DNA from 3 places in the Denitratisoma sp. DHT3 genome. Region 2 is predicted to be linked to each of the others. Evidence: riboswitches for the same ligand, from Rfam matches in the RefSeq annotation. Region 2 holds a riboswitch; each other region holds the start of a gene.
The links. A riboswitch is a leader RNA that binds a small molecule or an ion and turns the genes downstream of it on or off. The one in region 2 is predicted to bind cobalamin.
Positions count from the first base shown of each region.

Region 1: it holds a riboswitch for cobalamin, as region 2 does, so the genes downstream of both, cobT (nicotinate-nucleotide--dimethylbenzimidazole phosphoribosyltransferase) here and B9N43_RS10440 (DUF1329 domain-containing protein) in region 2, are expected to answer to the same signal.
Region 3: it holds a riboswitch for cobalamin, as region 2 does, so the genes downstream of both, B9N43_RS10000 (TonB-dependent receptor) here and B9N43_RS10440 (DUF1329 domain-containing protein) in region 2, are expected to answer to the same signal.

Region 1 is NZ_CP020914.1:3,594,921-3,600,523, reverse strand. It holds partial or broken gene B9N43_RS16650 (IS481 family transposase) at 1-610, shown strand, start outside; gene B9N43_RS16645 (methyl-accepting chemotaxis protein) at 576-1,724, opposite strand; gene B9N43_RS16640 (bacteriohemerythrin) at 1,732-2,178, opposite strand; cobalamin riboswitch at 2,314-2,518, shown strand; gene cobT (nicotinate-nucleotide--dimethylbenzimidazole phosphoribosyltransferase) at 2,581-3,633, shown strand; gene B9N43_RS16630 (PhoH family protein) at 3,696-5,129, shown strand; gene B9N43_RS16625 (aminoacyl-histidine dipeptidase) at 5,212-5,603, shown strand, end outside.
Region 2 is NZ_CP020914.1:2,265,538-2,271,140, reverse strand. It holds gene B9N43_RS10450 (FecCD family ABC transporter permease) at 1-667, opposite strand, end outside; gene B9N43_RS10445 (TonB-dependent receptor domain-containing protein) at 671-2,548, opposite strand; cobalamin riboswitch at 2,659-2,853, opposite strand; cobalamin riboswitch at 2,986-3,182, shown strand; gene B9N43_RS10440 (DUF1329 domain-containing protein) at 3,322-4,683, shown strand; gene B9N43_RS10435 (DUF1302 domain-containing protein) at 4,711-5,603, shown strand, end outside.
Region 3 is NZ_CP020914.1:2,160,273-2,165,875, forward strand. It holds gene B9N43_RS09975 (YifB family Mg chelatase-like AAA ATPase) at 1-355, shown strand, start outside; gene B9N43_RS09980 (sulfite exporter TauE/SafE family protein) at 378-1,181, opposite strand; gene B9N43_RS09985 (EVE domain-containing protein) at 1,178-1,642, opposite strand; gene B9N43_RS09990 (cell division protein ZapA) at 1,900-2,238, opposite strand; gene B9N43_RS09995 (hypothetical protein) at 2,235-2,429, opposite strand; cobalamin riboswitch at 2,552-2,748, shown strand; gene B9N43_RS10000 (TonB-dependent receptor) at 2,859-4,859, shown strand; gene B9N43_RS10005 (FecCD family ABC transporter permease) at 4,866-5,603, shown strand, end outside.

The sequences.
Region 1 (5,603 bases), 1.3 Mb from region 2:
TGCAGGCGAAATCCAGCCCTCTGTCAAAACCTTCAAGGATTACGAGCCAGGCTTCCTGCACATGGATATCAAGTACTTACCGCAGATGCCCGACGAAAAAGAGCGGCGCTACCTGTTTGTGGCTATCGATCGCGCCACACGCTGGGTGTTCATGCATATCTATGCCGATCAAAGCGAGCGTAGCAGCGTGGATTTTTTGAACCGCCTGGAACGCGCCGCACCGATGAAGATCGTCAAACTGCTCACGGACAACGGCAGCCAGTTTACCGACCGCTTCACAAGCAAAAAGCGTGAGCCCACAGGACGCCACGTCTTTGATGTACGCTGCGCGGCGCTGAACATCGAGCACCGCCTGTGCCCGCCACGCCACCCGCAGACCAACGGGATGGTCGAGCGTTTCAATGGCCGAATCAGTGAGGTGGTGAGCCAGACCCGATTTGCTTCAGCCGCTGAGTTGGAGACGACGCTTGCGCGCTATGTAAAAACCTACAACCAGCAGATTCCGCAGCGCGCACTCAACCATCGTTCTCCCATTCAGGCGCTCAAGGAATGGCAGCAGAAAAAACCAGAATTGTTCAAAAAACGTGTTTATAACCAGGCGGGACTAGACACATATGGACATCCAGACGGCTCAGCGCCTGGCCGACGTGCTCGATCTGCTGCCGCGTCACGTCCTGGAACTGCAATCCACTCAGGGTTTCCATCACTTCGTCGACGATCTTCGCAGAGGCGGCATCCAGCGTCCCGGTCAGCGCGTGGAGGTAATCGGTGGTCTGGGTGAAACGCTCCCCCATCGCGCCGAGCCGGGTGCAAACGTCCTCCAGTTGCCCGATTTCGCTCTTTTCCTCGGCCGTGCTGAGCGACTGTTCCAGTTCATCGTGGATCACGGCCGTCACGGCGGCGATCCCGTGGGTGATCTTCACCGCCGCCGTATCGGTCTGTTCCGAAAGCTTGCGGATTTCGTCGGCGACGACAGCGAAACCTCGCCCGGCGGTGCCCGCCCGCGCCGCCTCGATCGTGGCATTCAGCGCCAGCAGATTGGTCTGCTTGGATATCTGCCGGATCAACTCGGCCAAAGGGGACAATGAACCGACCTGGCCGATGACCGATTGCACCCGCTGATGCTCGGCGGCGATCTCGTCCTGCCGGCCGATCTGGTACCGCTTGAGCGCATCCAGCGCCGCCAGGTTCCCCGCCAGTTGCTGTTCCGACTGCTCGGCCAGGTCTTCGGAATGGGAAACCGAACGTTTCACCTCGCTGGAGAGCTGGCTGCATTCGGCGTAAATGCGGTCGAGGCGGCCGGCGATGGCGTAGGCGGCGTCTTCCGTTTCCCGGGTAACCGCCTCCAGTTGCCCGCGAAGCACCCCGTTGACGGTGGAAATGTCCCGCAGGTGTCCGACGATGGTGTCGAAGTTGCGCAGATGATCCGCCTCCTGCAGCGCCCAGCGCTCTATCTCGTCGGAAAAGTCGAGGAACGTGCGCCCCAGCAGCAGGCGGTTGAACAAGGCCTGGAGGGCGGCAAAAATCAGCACGACGACGGTCGTCAGAACGATCAACTGTTCCTCGCTCCTGGCCAGGAGATGAATCCGAAATGCCTTCATCGCCCCCCAGGTCAGCGCAAAGGTCACGACCGCCACGACCAGGAAAGCGCCCAGGGTGAGCAGTGTGCCGTGGCTGCGGTAGAGGCGGATCAGGTTCAGATGCCAGCGACTGGTTTTGCTCATGGAGGCCTCAGCCCACGCCGCGAAGCTTGAGTTCGCGCCCCATGTCCTGGTCCGTCTCCAGAATGTGATTGATCCACCAGCGGTTGAGGTAGGACACCAACGCCTCGGCGGCGTCGGGCAGCCCCGCCTCGAAGCGCATCCGGATATCGGCGATGCTCGACCAGTACGAACGATGGGCGAGAATATGCCGGACGGTCCGGGCCTCGGTCGGTAGATGTTCCCGCAACAGCGCCTCCTCGGTGAGAAAGTGGTAGGCGGCGTATTCGTTCAGGTCCCGCAACGCATCCCGGACCGCGTTCCGCAACGGCCCGCTCCCCGCCGCCTCGGCACCGCCCCCCAGACGATTGAGCCGGTTCAGGCACTGCAACAGGACTCGATGCTGCGCGTCGACGTCGGCGACGCCCGTCGCGTATTCGGGGCACCATTTGATGGCGGAAGGAGGGGGGGTCATCATGAATTCGGTTTCCAACAAAAATCATCAGCGGACAGGATGCATCACTTCACTCACGCCGTGACTCAATTTACATTAAATCACGATGTTTTTCCGCCAGGTGGAAACAACATCCGCCAGGCCGCTTTGACAGGGCCGGGACGAATCCCGATAATCCGCGCCGCTGCAGCACCTCGACAGTCAAGGGAACACGGTTGAAATCCGTGGCGGGCCCGCCGCTGTGACCGGGGACGCCGCCCGCACGATCCACGATCGGCCACTGGGAGAGCCCACTCTCCCGGGAAGGCGCGGGGCAGGCGAATGATCCGGAAGCCAGAAGACCTGCGATCGAGGATTCCTTTCAGCGTTCATCGGCGTCGCGCATGGTCAGCGCGGCGTCGATCGAACCGGAATCTGGAGAATCGGATGCATTCCACCGCGCTACCGCGTGCCGACCTGGCACGCCTCGACACCGGCCTTGACGCCGCCCTGCAACGCAAAATCGACGCCAAGACCAAGCCGCCGGGCGCGCTCGGCCGCCTCGAAGCCCTGGCCCTGCAACTGGGCCGGCTCCAAGGCAGCCTCAGCCCCCGCATCCGCCGGCCGCAGCTGCTGGTGTTCGCCGGCGACCATGGCGCGGCGCGCGCCGGCGTGTCGGCCTACCCCCAGGACGTCACCTGGCAGATGGTGGAAAACTTCCTCGCCGGCGGTGCCGCCATCAACGTCTTCGCCCGGCAGTTGGGTTGGGAATTGCAGGTCGTGGACGCCGGCGTGGCCCACGACTTCGGCGCCCGCCCGGATCTGGTGGATGCGAAAGTCGCGCACGGCACCGCCAATTACCTCGAAGCGCCGGCCATGAGCGCGGATCAATGCGCCACCGCGCTGGCGCGGGGTGCGGCGCTGGCACGGCAGGCGGCCGACCGGGGCGGCAACCTGCTGGCCTGCGGCGAGATGGGCATCGGCAACACCGCCGCGGCCTCCTTGCTCACCCATTTCCTGGCGCCCGCGCCGCTCGCCGACTGCGTCGGCCGCGGTACGGGCCTCGACGACCTGGGCCTGGCCCGGAAAAAGGAACTGCTGGCGACGGCGGCGAGCCGCCATCAGGGCGCCAACGATCCCCTGTCCATCCTGGCCCGGTTCGGCGGCTTCGAGATCGCCATGATGGTCGGCGCCATGCTGGCCGCGGCCGAAGCGCGGATGCTGATCGTGGTCGACGGCTTCATCGTCACCGCGGCCGCGCTGGTCGCCGCGCGGCTGCAACCGGCCCTCACGGATTACTGCGTGTTCGCCCACCGCTCCGGCGAACCGGGGCACCAGTTGCAACTGGAGGCGCTGGACGCCCGTCCCCTGCTCGACCTGGGCCTGCGTCTGGGAGAGGGCACCGGTGCCGCCCTGGCCCTGCCCCTGATCCAGGCCGCCGCCAACTTCCTCGACCAGATGGCCAGTTTCGAGTCGGCCGGGGTGGCGGAGAAAATCTGAGGCCCGAAGCCACCGCCTCGTCGCGCTATGATCCGCAATGCGTGCCCACACCAGGAACAGCCATGAACGCCAAGCGCAGCAAGACCACCAAGCTCTTCGTCCTCGACACGAACGTGCTGATGCACGATCCCAACAGCCTTTTCCGCTTCGAGGAGCACGACATCTACGTGCCCATCATGACCCTCGAGGAACTGGACAACAACAAGAAGGGCATGTCGGAAGTGGCGCGCAACGCCCGCCAGACCAGCCGCATCATGGACGGCATCGTCAGCGACGAGGCCGACATCGAAAAGGGCATCGACCTCAGCGAACCCTCCCGCGGCCTGGCCACGGGCCGCCTGTTCCTCCAGGCCGAGGCGATCGCCACGGTACTGCCCACCTCCCTGCCCACCGCAAAAGGCGACAACCAGATCCTGGCCGTCGTCATGTACCTGCAGCAGAAGTTCCCCAAGCGGCCGGTGATCCTGGTCTCCAAGGACATCAACATGCGCATCAAGGCCCGCGCGATGGGCCTCCACGCGCAGGACTACTTCAACGACAAGGTGCTGGAAGACACCGATCTGCTGTACACAGGCACCCGGGAACTGCCCGCCGATTTCTGGGACAACCACGGCCAGGGAATGAAGTCATGGAAGGAGGAGGGCAAGACCCTCTACCAGATTCATGGCCCCCTCTGCCCCGAACTGCTGATCAACGAGTTCATCTATCTCGACGGCGAAACCGAAAAGCCGTTTATCGCCATCGTCAAGGAAGGCGGCGGCAAGAGCGCCCAATTGGCGACCCTGGTGGATTACGGCCACCAGAAGAACGCGGTCTGGGGCATCACGGCCCGCAACCGCGAGCAGAACTTCGCGCTGAACCTGCTGATGGACCCGGAGATCGACTTCGTCACCCTGCTGGGCCAGGCCGGCACCGGCAAGACCCTGCTGACCCTGGCCGCGGCCCTGACCCAGACCCTGGAACTGAAGCGGTTCTCCGAGATCATCATCACCCGGGTCACGGTGCCGGTGGGCGAGGACATCGGCTTCCTGCCCGGTTCCGAGGAGGAGAAGATGACGCCCTGGATGGGCGCCATCGAGGACAACCTGGACGTGCTCAACCGGCCTCACGAGGAACCCGGCCAGCCGGCCCAGGGCGGAAGCTACGGCGGCGACTGGGGGCGGGCCGCAACCATGGACCTGATCCGCAGCCGGATCAAGATCAAGTCGCTGAACTTCATGCGCGGCCGCACCTTCATCAACAAGTTCCTGATCATCGACGAAGCCCAGAACCTCACCCCCAAGCAGATGAAGACCCTGATCACCCGCGCCGGCACCGCCACCAAGGTGGTGTGCCTGGGCAACATCGCCCAGATCGACACGCCCTACCTGACCGAAGGCAGTTCCGGCATCACCTACGTGGTAGACCGTTTCAAGGGCTGGCCCCATTCCGGCCACATCACCCTGCAACGGGGCGAGCGTTCGCGCCTGGCCGACCACGCCGCCGAGGTGCTCTGAGCGCCGGCCCAGACACCGAATCGCACCCAACCGCGCCCGAACCCCGTCCCGGCGGTTCGGGCGTATCCGCAGCCCGCCCGCCATGACCTTCCCCGACCTCGAACCCGCCATCGTCTGGCGCCACTTCGCCACCCTGTGCGAGATCCCCCGCGTCTCAAAGCACGAAGGCGCGCTACGGCGACACCTGCGCGCATGGGCGGGAAATCGCGGCCTCGCCGCCCTGGAGGACGCCACCGGCAACCTGATCCTGAGGAAGCCCGCCACCGCCGGCATGGAGGATCGGCCCATGGTCACGCTGCAGGGCCACCTCGACATGGTCTGCCAGCAGAACACGGGGGGCGGCCACGACTTTTTCCGCGATCCGATCCGGCCCGTGCTGAAGGACGGCTGGCTGTGCGCCGAGAACACCACCCTGGGAGCCGACAATGGCATCGGCGTCGCCCTGGCGCTGGCGGCCCTGGAGGCCGACGACAT
Region 2 (5,603 bases):
AACTGGCCAGGGTGGCGCCCCGGGCCAGCAGGTTCAGTTCCCGGGCAAAAGGCATGGCACAGGCCAGCCCCACCGCCAGGGCAGCCAGGGCTGGTTCCGGCCGGAGAATCTGCCCGGCATCCCCCATCAGCCAGAACAGCATGCCGTGCAGTTTCTGCTCCGGCGTGATGGACAGGATCAGGGCCACCACCGCGCCGCAGCCGGCGGCGATGATCACCCCGGTGAGCAGCAGCCGGGTCTGGGTCCAGCTACTGTCGCCATGGGCCAGGCCGAAGACCAGCAGCATCGCCCCCAGGGCGCCGCCGAAGGCCAGCAGGTTCAGCCCCATCAGGGAGAAACCCAGCAGCATGGCCGAAAGTGCGCCCACCGCTGCGCCTCCGGAAATGCCCAGTACGTAGGGATCGGCCAGAGGATTGCGCAGCAGCACCTGCATCAGGGCGCCGGCCAGAGCCAGCAGGCCGCCGCAGGCGAAGGCCCCCAGCACCCGGGGCAGGCGCAGGCTGCGCACCACCTCGGCCCCCATGCCGCCGCCTTCGCCGCCCACCAGGGACAGCAGATCGGCGGTGCTGACCGGCAAAGTCCCCGCCGCCAGACCCACCACCAGGCTGGCCGCTACCAGGAGCAGCAGCAACAACAGCACGGCGAGGGCGCGACGGCGGGTGGGCATGGCTTACTTTGTGAGATAGCGGAGGCCAATGAAAACCGTGCTCCCCAGACTAGAGAATGTGGCATTCGAACTACGGGCCAGCTCATAGTGTTTGTCGAACAGATTGTCCACCCGGGCGAAGGCAGACCACTCAGGGGAAAGTTGATAACTGCTATGGACATTGACCAAGCCATAACCGCCGAGGAGACGCGTATTAGCCAAATTATCGTAACGGTCGCCCGATGCCTGCAGTTCTACACCGATTAGCCATTGCTTTGTCTCATGTTCCAGGCCCAAGGTGCCAAATTTCTCGGCACGGCGCGCCAGGCGGTTACCTGTGGTGACATCGCGAGCATCCTGATCATTCCAGGTGGCCCTCAGTTTCCATCCGTCGATGATTGACCATTGATAACTCAGGCTCCAGCCATCAATCCGGACCTTGCCGACATTCGCCGGAGTGTAGAACCAGGACCCGGGGCTGGTTTCTTCCCAACTGATCAGGTTTTTAATGTCGTTGCGGAACACTGTCAGGCTGGCTTTATGGACCTCGGTCTCATAATGAACAGCCACATCCCGGTTGCGGGATGTTTCTGGCCTGAGATTGGGGTTGCCGCTGCCGACAAAAGGAATGTTAGGGTAATACAGGTCGTTGAATGATGGCGCCTTGAATGCTGTGCCAACATGGGTTGCCAGACGCCAAGCGTGGGTGAGCTGATACCCATATCCCAGGTTGTAGGTGTTCTTTGCGCCATATTGTGAATTGCGGTCCCGACGAACATTTGCCTGCCAGCGATGCTTCTCCATGCTTGCATCCCATCCCAGGGACAGGGAGTTGATATCACGTTCAGTCAGGCTGAAAGCACTCGATGTAACAATCTGTTCTTTCAGATGGTCCACCGCTATGAGCGCACGTCCGATGGGCAGGTTGATGTCGTTCTGCCAAGTGATCTGTTTTCGTTCGGTGCGAAAGTCGTCACGGAGCTCACCGATGGTTTGCGAGGGCACGGTGTCGCTTTCATCCACGCTGCGATCGAACCGTATCGAGGTAGTCCATTCCTTGGCTGGCTGAAAACGAGCATATGCACTGGACCCGCTGATCCTGCTGTATGTTTTCCAGTCGTAGCTCTTGCTCGGCCAGGAAGTATCGAACTTGTTCTGTCCCTGGCTGTAGAAATATTGGGCACCAATTTCTGCTTCAGACGAAAGCTTGTAGTCTATGCGCATAGCAGCACTGCGTTTCCAGAATCCGTCCTTATCAGGGTTGTAGGCGAAACTATCGCTATTGGTCACGTTGGACTTGCCATCTTCACCATTGGTACCGAAGCTGACCTGATAGTTCAGGTCACCGATATTGCTCTTTTTCGCGACATTGGCCGCATAGCTGCCGCGACTACCAAATCCCGCCTTGGCAGAGAAGCTGCTCTCTTTCGAACCACGAGTGAAAATATTGACCACCCCGCCAATAGCATCGCTGCCATAAAGTGCGGACTCCGGGCCACGAACCACTTCGATACGCTCCATCTGCTCAACTGGTAGAGCCGAAAGATTAGCCTGCCCCAGGGTGGCAGAACCTACGCGAATACCATCAATGAGAATTAGGGCGTGACCTGCGTTTGTGCCACGGATGAAAATATTTTCATTGGCGCCACGTCCCCCTTCTCGGGATAGCTCAATACCAGGTAGGCGTGAAAGCAGATCACCCAGCGTCGCACTCGGCCCCGCTTTATCGATATCACTACGGGTCAATACGCTGAAGTCGTTCAGCAAATCTCGCGCCGGAGTCGGCTGACGGGTGGCGGTGACGACGATGGTGCCGTGGTCCGCGAGGGGCTCGGCGGCCTGGACATTGAAAGCGGCAAGAATGGCAGCGGCGATGGCGCTGCGCGCAAGATGGCGTTGCATGAGGACTCCCTGTTCCCCGGTCGGCGTCCCCGCAGACCGGTCACGATTGATGAAGGCAACGCACAGGGAGTTCGATCGGACAAACGCCGGCCGCCACCACCCCGTGGCGTTTCCATGGTGATGTTCGTGGCCGGTCTCCGGGCTCGAAAGTCTTGAATCGTCGCCTTCCCAGACCGAAGCCCAGTGGCGTGTGTGACGATTCCGCACTTCCTTACCGTTGCGGGGGCAGCGCAGGATTTACACCAGCTTCCCGTTTCACCTGGCGTCCGGATGGACTGCCGGGTACCGCGAACAACTTTCTGCGATAAGTCTATGATCGTATAAATAACGAGTCAAGCTGTTTCGTTATTAAAACTTGACGACCTCGTACGTATTTCATACTGATCAAACCTCCAGCCTTGATTAGTATCGAATTGACAGCTGAACAGCAAATCATAAGAATCACGGCCGACTTCAGTATCCAGGAACACGGTGCAATTCCGTGGCGGGCCCGCCGCTGTAATCGGGGACGGATGCCGCAAGGCCGGAGGCAATGCATCCGGCCAGCCACTGCCGGGGCCTACCCTGGTGGGAAGGCGCGGCAAATCCGGGAGATCCGAGAGCCAGAAGACCTGCTGAACGTCGTGTTTGTGTATTTGTAGAAACCAATGGCAAGGGTTTCGTCAGCGCACTTGGCTGTGCGTTGGCGAAGCCCTTTTTTCATTGCTGCCGTGCTTTGGCGAACGGCTGGACGCCCTGGTTGCACAGGGTTGAAAAATAACCGGAGGATGGTGATGAGACGACTGGCTCAAGGGGTACTAATACTTGGCCTCAGCATGATGTGGACAACTTCGGAGGCAGCGGTCAGCACATCCGAAGCCAAACGGCTAGGCCGGGAACTGACACCAGTCGGCGCAGAACGGACTGGTAACCGGGATGGCAGCATCCCAGAATGGCAAGGAGGACTGCCCAAGGAAAAACGCAAACTCACAGATGCTCGTATTGATCCTTACGCTTCTGAAAAGCCCCTGTTTTCCATCGACGCCACAAACCTCGAAAAGTACAAAGACAAACTCTCGGCAGGGCAGATTGAATTATTAAAAACCCGCAAGGGTTATCGTATGGACGTGTATCCCAGTCATCGATCCTGCGGCTACCCCGAAACGATCACCGAGCGGACCAAACAGAATGCGACACTGGCAAAGCTTTCCAATGATGGGAGTGACAGCCTAGATAGCGCTCTGGGTGGAGCATTTCCGTTTCCGATTCCCCAGAACGGAGCAGAGGCCGTCTGGAATCATCGCCTTCGCTGGCAGGGATTAGGCCGTATCGAGGCTTACCAGACGAACTTCATCAATCCGGATGGAAGTTTCTATGGTCTGGGACAGGAGCAGCTCGCCTTAACCCCCTTTGCGTCCACCAAGGTCAATTCACCCAGGGAGGCCAACGGGGTACAGATGATGATCCTCGACATGATGACCTCCCCACCTTCACGCAACGGCGAAGTACTGCTGGTGCATTACTTCCTGGGCAACAAGGCCAACAATGGGTGGATGTATTTCCCAGGGCAACGTCGGGTACGGCGGCTTCCCGCATTGGAATATGACAACCCAGTACCGGGGTTTGAAAACCTGGAAACCGCCGATCAATATCCCATGTTCGCTGGCGCTCTAGATCGCTACGACTGGAAATTAGTGGGCAAGCAGGAAATGTACATCCCCTACAACAACTATAAATTCGTTGCCAAACGCAAGATGAGCGAGGTGTATCAGGGCCTCTACCCAAACCGAGATCTGATGCGCTATGAACTTCATCGTGTCTGGAAGATTGAGGCCACGGTAAAACCAGGCATGCGCCACATGTTTGCCCGGAGAACCTTCTATCTTGACGAGGATACCTGGATGTTGATGGAGGCAGATCAATACGACAGCCAAGGCAAGCTCTGGCGCGTCATGGAGGCCACCATCTACCCTGCCGTTGAATTGGGGGCCTGCGTCAGCCAGGAGTTCATGTCATGGGATCTCAATGCTAACCGCTACTTGGGTGAGTACGCCACACAGGAATCAAAGCCAACTGACTGGTTGGCGGGTGATGAGGGTCGTATCGATCCAAGACAATTCGAGCCCGAGGATTTGCGCCGAATTGGCGCCCGTTAACCCGGTCTAACGATGAAGAATACAAACATGAAAAACATAACACCGTATCTGATCCGCCAGATCCTAGTCCTTTGCACCCTTGGTATTGGTCTTTCAAAACCGGCTGCCGCCTTCAAGTTTGAACTTAATAATGGCTGGATTGGCAGTTTTGACTCAACACTGTCCATCGGCATGCAAAAGCGATTGGAGTCTCCGAGTACAAGCATTATTGGCAATGATTCCGGTGGCAATGTTTCCATTGCCGGCCCACTGGGGGAACTGGTCAATGGTCCAGGAATGGGATTCACCGCTCCACCCGATTTCATCTACAGCAATTCAGATGACGGTAACCTGAATTACAGGAAGGGACAGATTGTTTCTACCGTACTGAAAGGCACCCATGAGATTTTCCTCAAGTCTCCAACGGACTGGTCCGCCTTTAGCCGATTCACATGGTCCTCGGACTTCCGTGCCGACAAAACCCAACGTACTCCCTTGGAACGAGATGCAAAAAAAGCAATGCAGCAGGATGTCACGTTGCTGGACCTCTGGGTAGCAAAGGAGCTAACACTGAACGGCCAACCAGCCAAAATTAAACTCGGCAATCAGGTCATCAGTTGGGGAGAGGATATATTCATCATCGGCGGCGTGAATTCCATTAATGCCGTCGATTTGAGGAAGATTCACATCCCAGGAGCACAGTTGAAGGAGATATTCGTTCCCGCTCCCATGCTGTCGCTTTCTACCGCTCTGGGTAATGGTTTTTCCACCGAAGCCTACTATCAGTTCCGTTGGAACAAGTTCATCCTAGATCCGGCCGGCACCTACTGGTCCTATGGAGATTTCCTTGGCAAGGGGGGAAAGCGCGGCGCATTCATTCCAACCTCGATCATGGATCCCCTCTATGCAGGAGGTAAGCCTCTGGGGGTATTCGGCGACTT
Region 3 (5,603 bases), 110 kb from region 2:
CCTGATGATCGAAGTGCCCGCCCTTCCCCAAGCCGACTTGCAGCACGCACCCGACGGCGAGGCCTCGGCGCCGGTCGCCGCCCGGGTGGTCCGGGCCCGGCAGCGACAGCTGGAACGCCAGGGACAGCCCAATGCGCGGCTGGGCGTGGCCGACACCGAAGCCCTGTGTCGGCCCGACGCGGCCGGACAGGCCCTGCTCAAACAGGCCATAGCACGCCTGGGGCTCTCGGCCCGGGCCTATCACCGCATCCTGCGGGTGGCGCGCAGCATCGCCGACCTGGCCGCCAGCGACGCCATCGCCCGACCCCACATCGCCGAGGCGATCCATTACCGACGCCATTTGTCGGGTTTCTGAGTTTCGGACGTCTGCCGGCCGCTCAGCCGAACAGGCTGTGCAGCATCTTGGCGGAGAGAAAGATCAGCACGCCGGCGAAGATCTTCTTCAGCACGGCCACTGGCAGGCGATGGGCCAGGCGGGCGCCCACCGGCGCCATCAGCACGCTGGGCAGCACGGTGCCGAGCAGCGCCGGCAGATGGATGAAGCCGATGCTGCCGGCCGGCATGCCGGCGTTGCCGTGGCCGCCGATCAGATACCCCACGGTGCCGGCCAGGGCGATGGGAAAACCGATCGCGGCGGATGTGCCGATCGCCTGGTGGACCTTGACGTTGCACCAGGTCAGGAAGGGCACCGAAAGAGAGCCGCCGCCGATCGCCACCAGCGCCGAGATGCCGCCGATGCCCGCCCCCGCGGCGAACATGCCGCCGGCGCCGGGAAGGGTGCGGGAAGGCTTGGGCTTGACGTTGGCGATCATTTGCAGCGAGACGTAGGCCATGAACACGGAAAAGAAAATGGCCAGCGACTTGGTCGGCAGGAGGGCGGCGAGCTGCGCCCCGAGCAGGGTTCCCAGCACGATGCCGGGCGCGATGGCCTTGACCACGGGCCACAGCACCGCCCCGTGGCGATGGTGGGCGCGCAGGCTGGAAACCGAGGCGAAGACGATGGTGGCCATCGAGGTGCCCAGCGCCAGATGCACCACATGCTCGTGGGGCAGGCCCTGCGCGGTGAACAGCATGGTCAGCACCGGCACCATGATGCCGCCGCCGCCGACGCCCAGGAGGCCGGCGAAGAACCCGGCGAACAGGCCCAGTCCGACATAGCCCAGCAGCCAGGCGCTGATCACTTGAGCAGGCGTTCCGTGATGAATTTCCACTCCGCCGGGTCCACCGGGGTGATCGACAGACGGTTGCCGCGCTGCAGGGCGCGCATGTGGGCCAGCTCCGGGTGCAGGCGCAACTCGGCGATGCCCACCAGCCGGATCTTTTTCAAGATACGGACATCGACATTGACCCAGCGCGGGTTCTCCGGCGTGGATTTGGGATCGAAATACTTGGACGCCGAATCGAACTGGGTGCGGTCCGGATAAGCCTTCTTCACCACTTCGGCCAGGCCGGCGATGCCGGGTTCGGCGCAGGACGAGTGGTAGAACAGCACGCCGTCGCCCGGCGCCATCTGGTCCCGCATGAAATTGCGGGACTGGTAGTTGCGGATCCCCCACCAGTCCACGGTCTGGTTCGGCATGGCCAGGACATCGTCGATGCTGACCTCGGATGGCTCGCTCTTCATCAGCCAGTAGCGTGGCATAGGCACTCCAAGAAAAAAGCGCGGAGAACCACTCCGCGCTCTGATGATGGATCCCCCGCCAGTGCCGTTTGGCCGGCATCCTGAACTCTGGGTTCAGGGAGGCCGCGTTCCGGCCGCATCAGGTCCGCCCGCGAAGGGGCGATCGCAACAGCGGCATCAATGGGCGGCGGCCAAGTCGCAAGGACTTATAGGTTCAAGGAATTTACGGCCTTGGCGAACACCGCAGGGGAAAACCGGCGAAGCCGCTAACGGGACGGCTAGAACAGACCTTGCTGGTCGGCCAGGGCCGCATCCAGTCGCGCTTCGATGTTCTGAATTCTACGCCGCAAGTCCGGGTCGTCAACGTCCGCCGCCACGGAGTCCGATTGGAACGGTACGGCTCCGGACTGACGCAACGCGAGCAGTTCATGGGCGATGTTGAGGGCCGTCATCACCGCCAGGCGCTCGCCGCTGCTGTGCGTGATGGCTGCGATATCGGTCATTTTCCGGTCCAGGAAGCCCACCGCCGCCAACAGCGCCTCGCGCTCGTCGGGCGTGCAGGTGACTCGATAGTCCTTGCCCCGGAGCTGGATGTCGAGAGTGGAATGCGCGGTCATTCTTCGGGAAGCTTCGTCATCAGGGTTTCAAGCCGCGTCCGCGCCGAGCCGATGCGCTCGGTCAGGTCGCGCTTGTCGTTCTCCAGGCCGGCCACCCGGTCGCGCAGGGCGGCGTTCTCCGCATTCAGCCTGCTGCACAGGGCCAATACCTGATCGATTTTTTGTTCGAGAGAATCAAAGTCGCTATGCATGGCCGAAGTGTCTTTCAAAACAACCCTCGTGGTCAAGGCGCTGTATTGGGCCGGCAAGGCCGCCAAATGGCGCGGACAGCCCCTGCGACGGGTTGCCGGCCCCTCGGGGCGATTGTCTGTACAATGCGCCCCTTGTTCGCGGTGCCCCGCGGCCGTTTCCGGCCACAGGGGTGAAACGGGAAGCAGGTGTGAATCCTGCGCTGCCCCCGCAACGGTAAGGAAGTGCGGAATCGTCAGCAAAGCCACTGGGTCTGGACCTGGGAAGGCGGCGATTCAAGACTTCCGAGCCCGGAGACCGGCCACGAGCATCGTCCTTGGTGACGCCACGGGGAAGTGGCGACCGGTGATTTTCCGTTCGAACTCCCCTGCGTTGCCTGTTTCAATCGTGACCGGCCTGCGGGGACGCGGGCCGGAGAACCGGGAGTTCCCATGCAACGCCATCTCGTGCGCAGCGCCCTCGCCGCCGCCATGCTTTCCGCTTTCGCCACCCAGGCCGCCGAAACGCCGGCTGACCACGGCACCATCATCGTCACCGCCACCCGCTTCGCCGACAGCGCCCTGCCCGTCGCGGCGCAGGTCGACGTGATCCGCAGCGAGGACATTCGCCAGTCGCCCGCCCTGGGCATGCCGGAAATCCTCAAGGCCCAGGCCGGCATCGAAGTGCGCTCGCTCTACGGCAACATGGGCATCGATGCCGTGGCCGACATCCGCGGCTTCGGCGACACTGGCGGCAGCAACACCGTGACCCTGCTCGACGGCCAGCGCCTCAACTCCATCGGCATGGATGCCGTGAGCTGGTCGGCGATCCCGCTGGAAAGCGTGCAGCGCATCGAGATCCTGCGCGGCGCCGGCACCGTGCTCTATGGCGACCGGGCCACCGGCGGTGTGATCAACATCATCACCGACAAGTCCGGCCAGCCCCGCGCCAATGCGGCCGTCACCCTCGGCAGCAACGACTACCGCGGCGTGGATGCCCAGGCCGCCGGCGGCGGCGCGGCCGGCTATTTCAACCTCTTCGCCCACTACGCGGAAACCGATGGCTGGCGCCAGAACAGCCAGGCCCGACAACAGGCCGTCAGCGGCCGGAGTGCGCTGAACCTGGCCAACGGCGAAGCCTTCGTCGATTACGGCCTCTACGCGGACAAGTCCGGCATGCCCAGCAGCCTCCTGAGCGCCGCCTACCGCGGCGATCCGCGCCAGGCGCGCACGCCCCACGACACCCAGCAGCGGGACGGCTACCGGGTGCGCCCGGGCCTGAAGCTGGCCGTGTCGCCCAACCTGACGGTGGAAGGGGAACTCGCCGTCGAGCACGAAAAATACGACGCCAACAACGTCTCCTTCGCCAGCACCTACCGGCGCGAACGCGACACCGTCTCCTTCACCCCGCGCCTGCGCTGGAACCACGGCCTGACCGGCCGCGCCAGCGAAACCGTGCTGGGGCTGGATTACTATGACGGCAAGATCGGCGCCACCTCGGCCAGCGCCACCGGCGTGATTCCTCAGTCGGCCAAGCAGACCAGTTCCGCCTTCTACGTGCAGAACACCACCGCCCTCGACCGCCATTGGTCGCTGACCGCCGGCGCCCGCCGCCAGCGCATGGAGCAGCGCGCCGCGCAGCGGGCCTACGACGCCGATTACGGTTACGGCCCCTTCCCCGTGCCGGCCATGAACGGCAGCGCGGTGCGCGAGCGCAACGCCTACGACCTGGGCCTCAACTACCAGGCCGCCGACTGGCGTCTCTACGGCCGCACCGGTACCGTCTTCCGCTTCGCCAACACCGACGAACTGTTCGGCTACGACCCCTTCACCGGCAATCCGGTGTTCGCCGGCGACCTCAAGCCCCAGCACGGTCGAGTGCATGAACTCGGCGGCGACGTCGAACTGGGCGCGGTCAAGCTGCGCGGCAGCGTCTACCGCCTGGACCTGACCGACGAGATTGGCTACGACGGCGCGGCCTACGCCAACGTCAACTTCGCCCGCTCCCGCCGCGACGGCGTGGAGGCCCAGATCGACTGGCGCCTGAGCGAGCGCCTGCTGGCGCGCTTTTCCGCCAGCCATACCGATGCCCGGTTCCGCGAAGGCGTCTATGCCGACAAGGAAATCCCGATGGTGGCGCGGGACAAGGCCGCGCTCCAGCTCACCTGGCAGACCGGCGGCGGCGCGAGTTATTCCGCCGTCGCCAGCCACGTCGGCGACCGGCGCTACAGCGGCGACTTCGCCAACACCCTGGGGCGACTGGCGGGCTACACCACCCTGGACCTGCAGGGCCGCTGGGACCTGAAGACGTGGACCATCACCGCCAAGCTGCTCAACGTCTTCGACCGGCGCTACGCGCCCTATGCCGGCTACTCCACCTTCCGCAGCGACTACTATTACTTCCCCGCCGACGGCCGCAGTCTGTTCGTCAGCGCCCGCTACGACTTCAAGTAACCGCCCATGCCCTCCCGCCGCCGCGCCCTCGCCGTGCTCCTGCTGCTGCTGCTCCTGGTGGCGGCGAGCCTGGCGCTCGGGCTGACGGCGGGAACCATGACGATTTCCACCACCGACCTGCTGGCGGCGATGACCGGCGCGGAAGGCGGAATGGGCGCCGAAGTGGTGCGCACCCTGCGTCTGCCCCGAGTCGCGGGCGCCTTCGCCTGCGGCGGGCTGCTGGCCCTGGCCGGCGCGTTGATGCAGGTACTGCTGCGCAATCCGCTCGCCGATCCCTACGTGCTGGGCATTTCCGGCGGCGCCTCGGTCGGCGCGCTGACGGCGATGCTGTTCGGGCTGTCGCTGGCCGGACTCAACTTGTTGGCCTTCGTCGGCGCGCTGGCGGCGATGCTGCTGGTGTTCGGCCTGGCCCGCGGCGACAGCAGCTGGACCCAGACCCGGCTGCTGCTGACCGGCGTGATCATCGCCGCCGGCTGCGGCGCCGTGGTGGCCCTGATCCTCTCCATCGCCCCGGAGCAGAAGCTCAACGGCATGTTGTTCTGGCTGATGGGCGACGCCGGGCAGATCCTGCGGCCGGCGCCGGCCCTGATCGCCCTGGCGCTGGGCCTGGCCTGCGCGATGCCTTACGCGCGGGAACTGAACCTGCTGGCGCGGGGTTCCGTGCTGGCCAATTCTCTCGGCGTTCGAGTATCCCGCCTGCGCGGCATCGTCTACCTCCTGGCCTCGCTGCTCACCGCCTTCGCG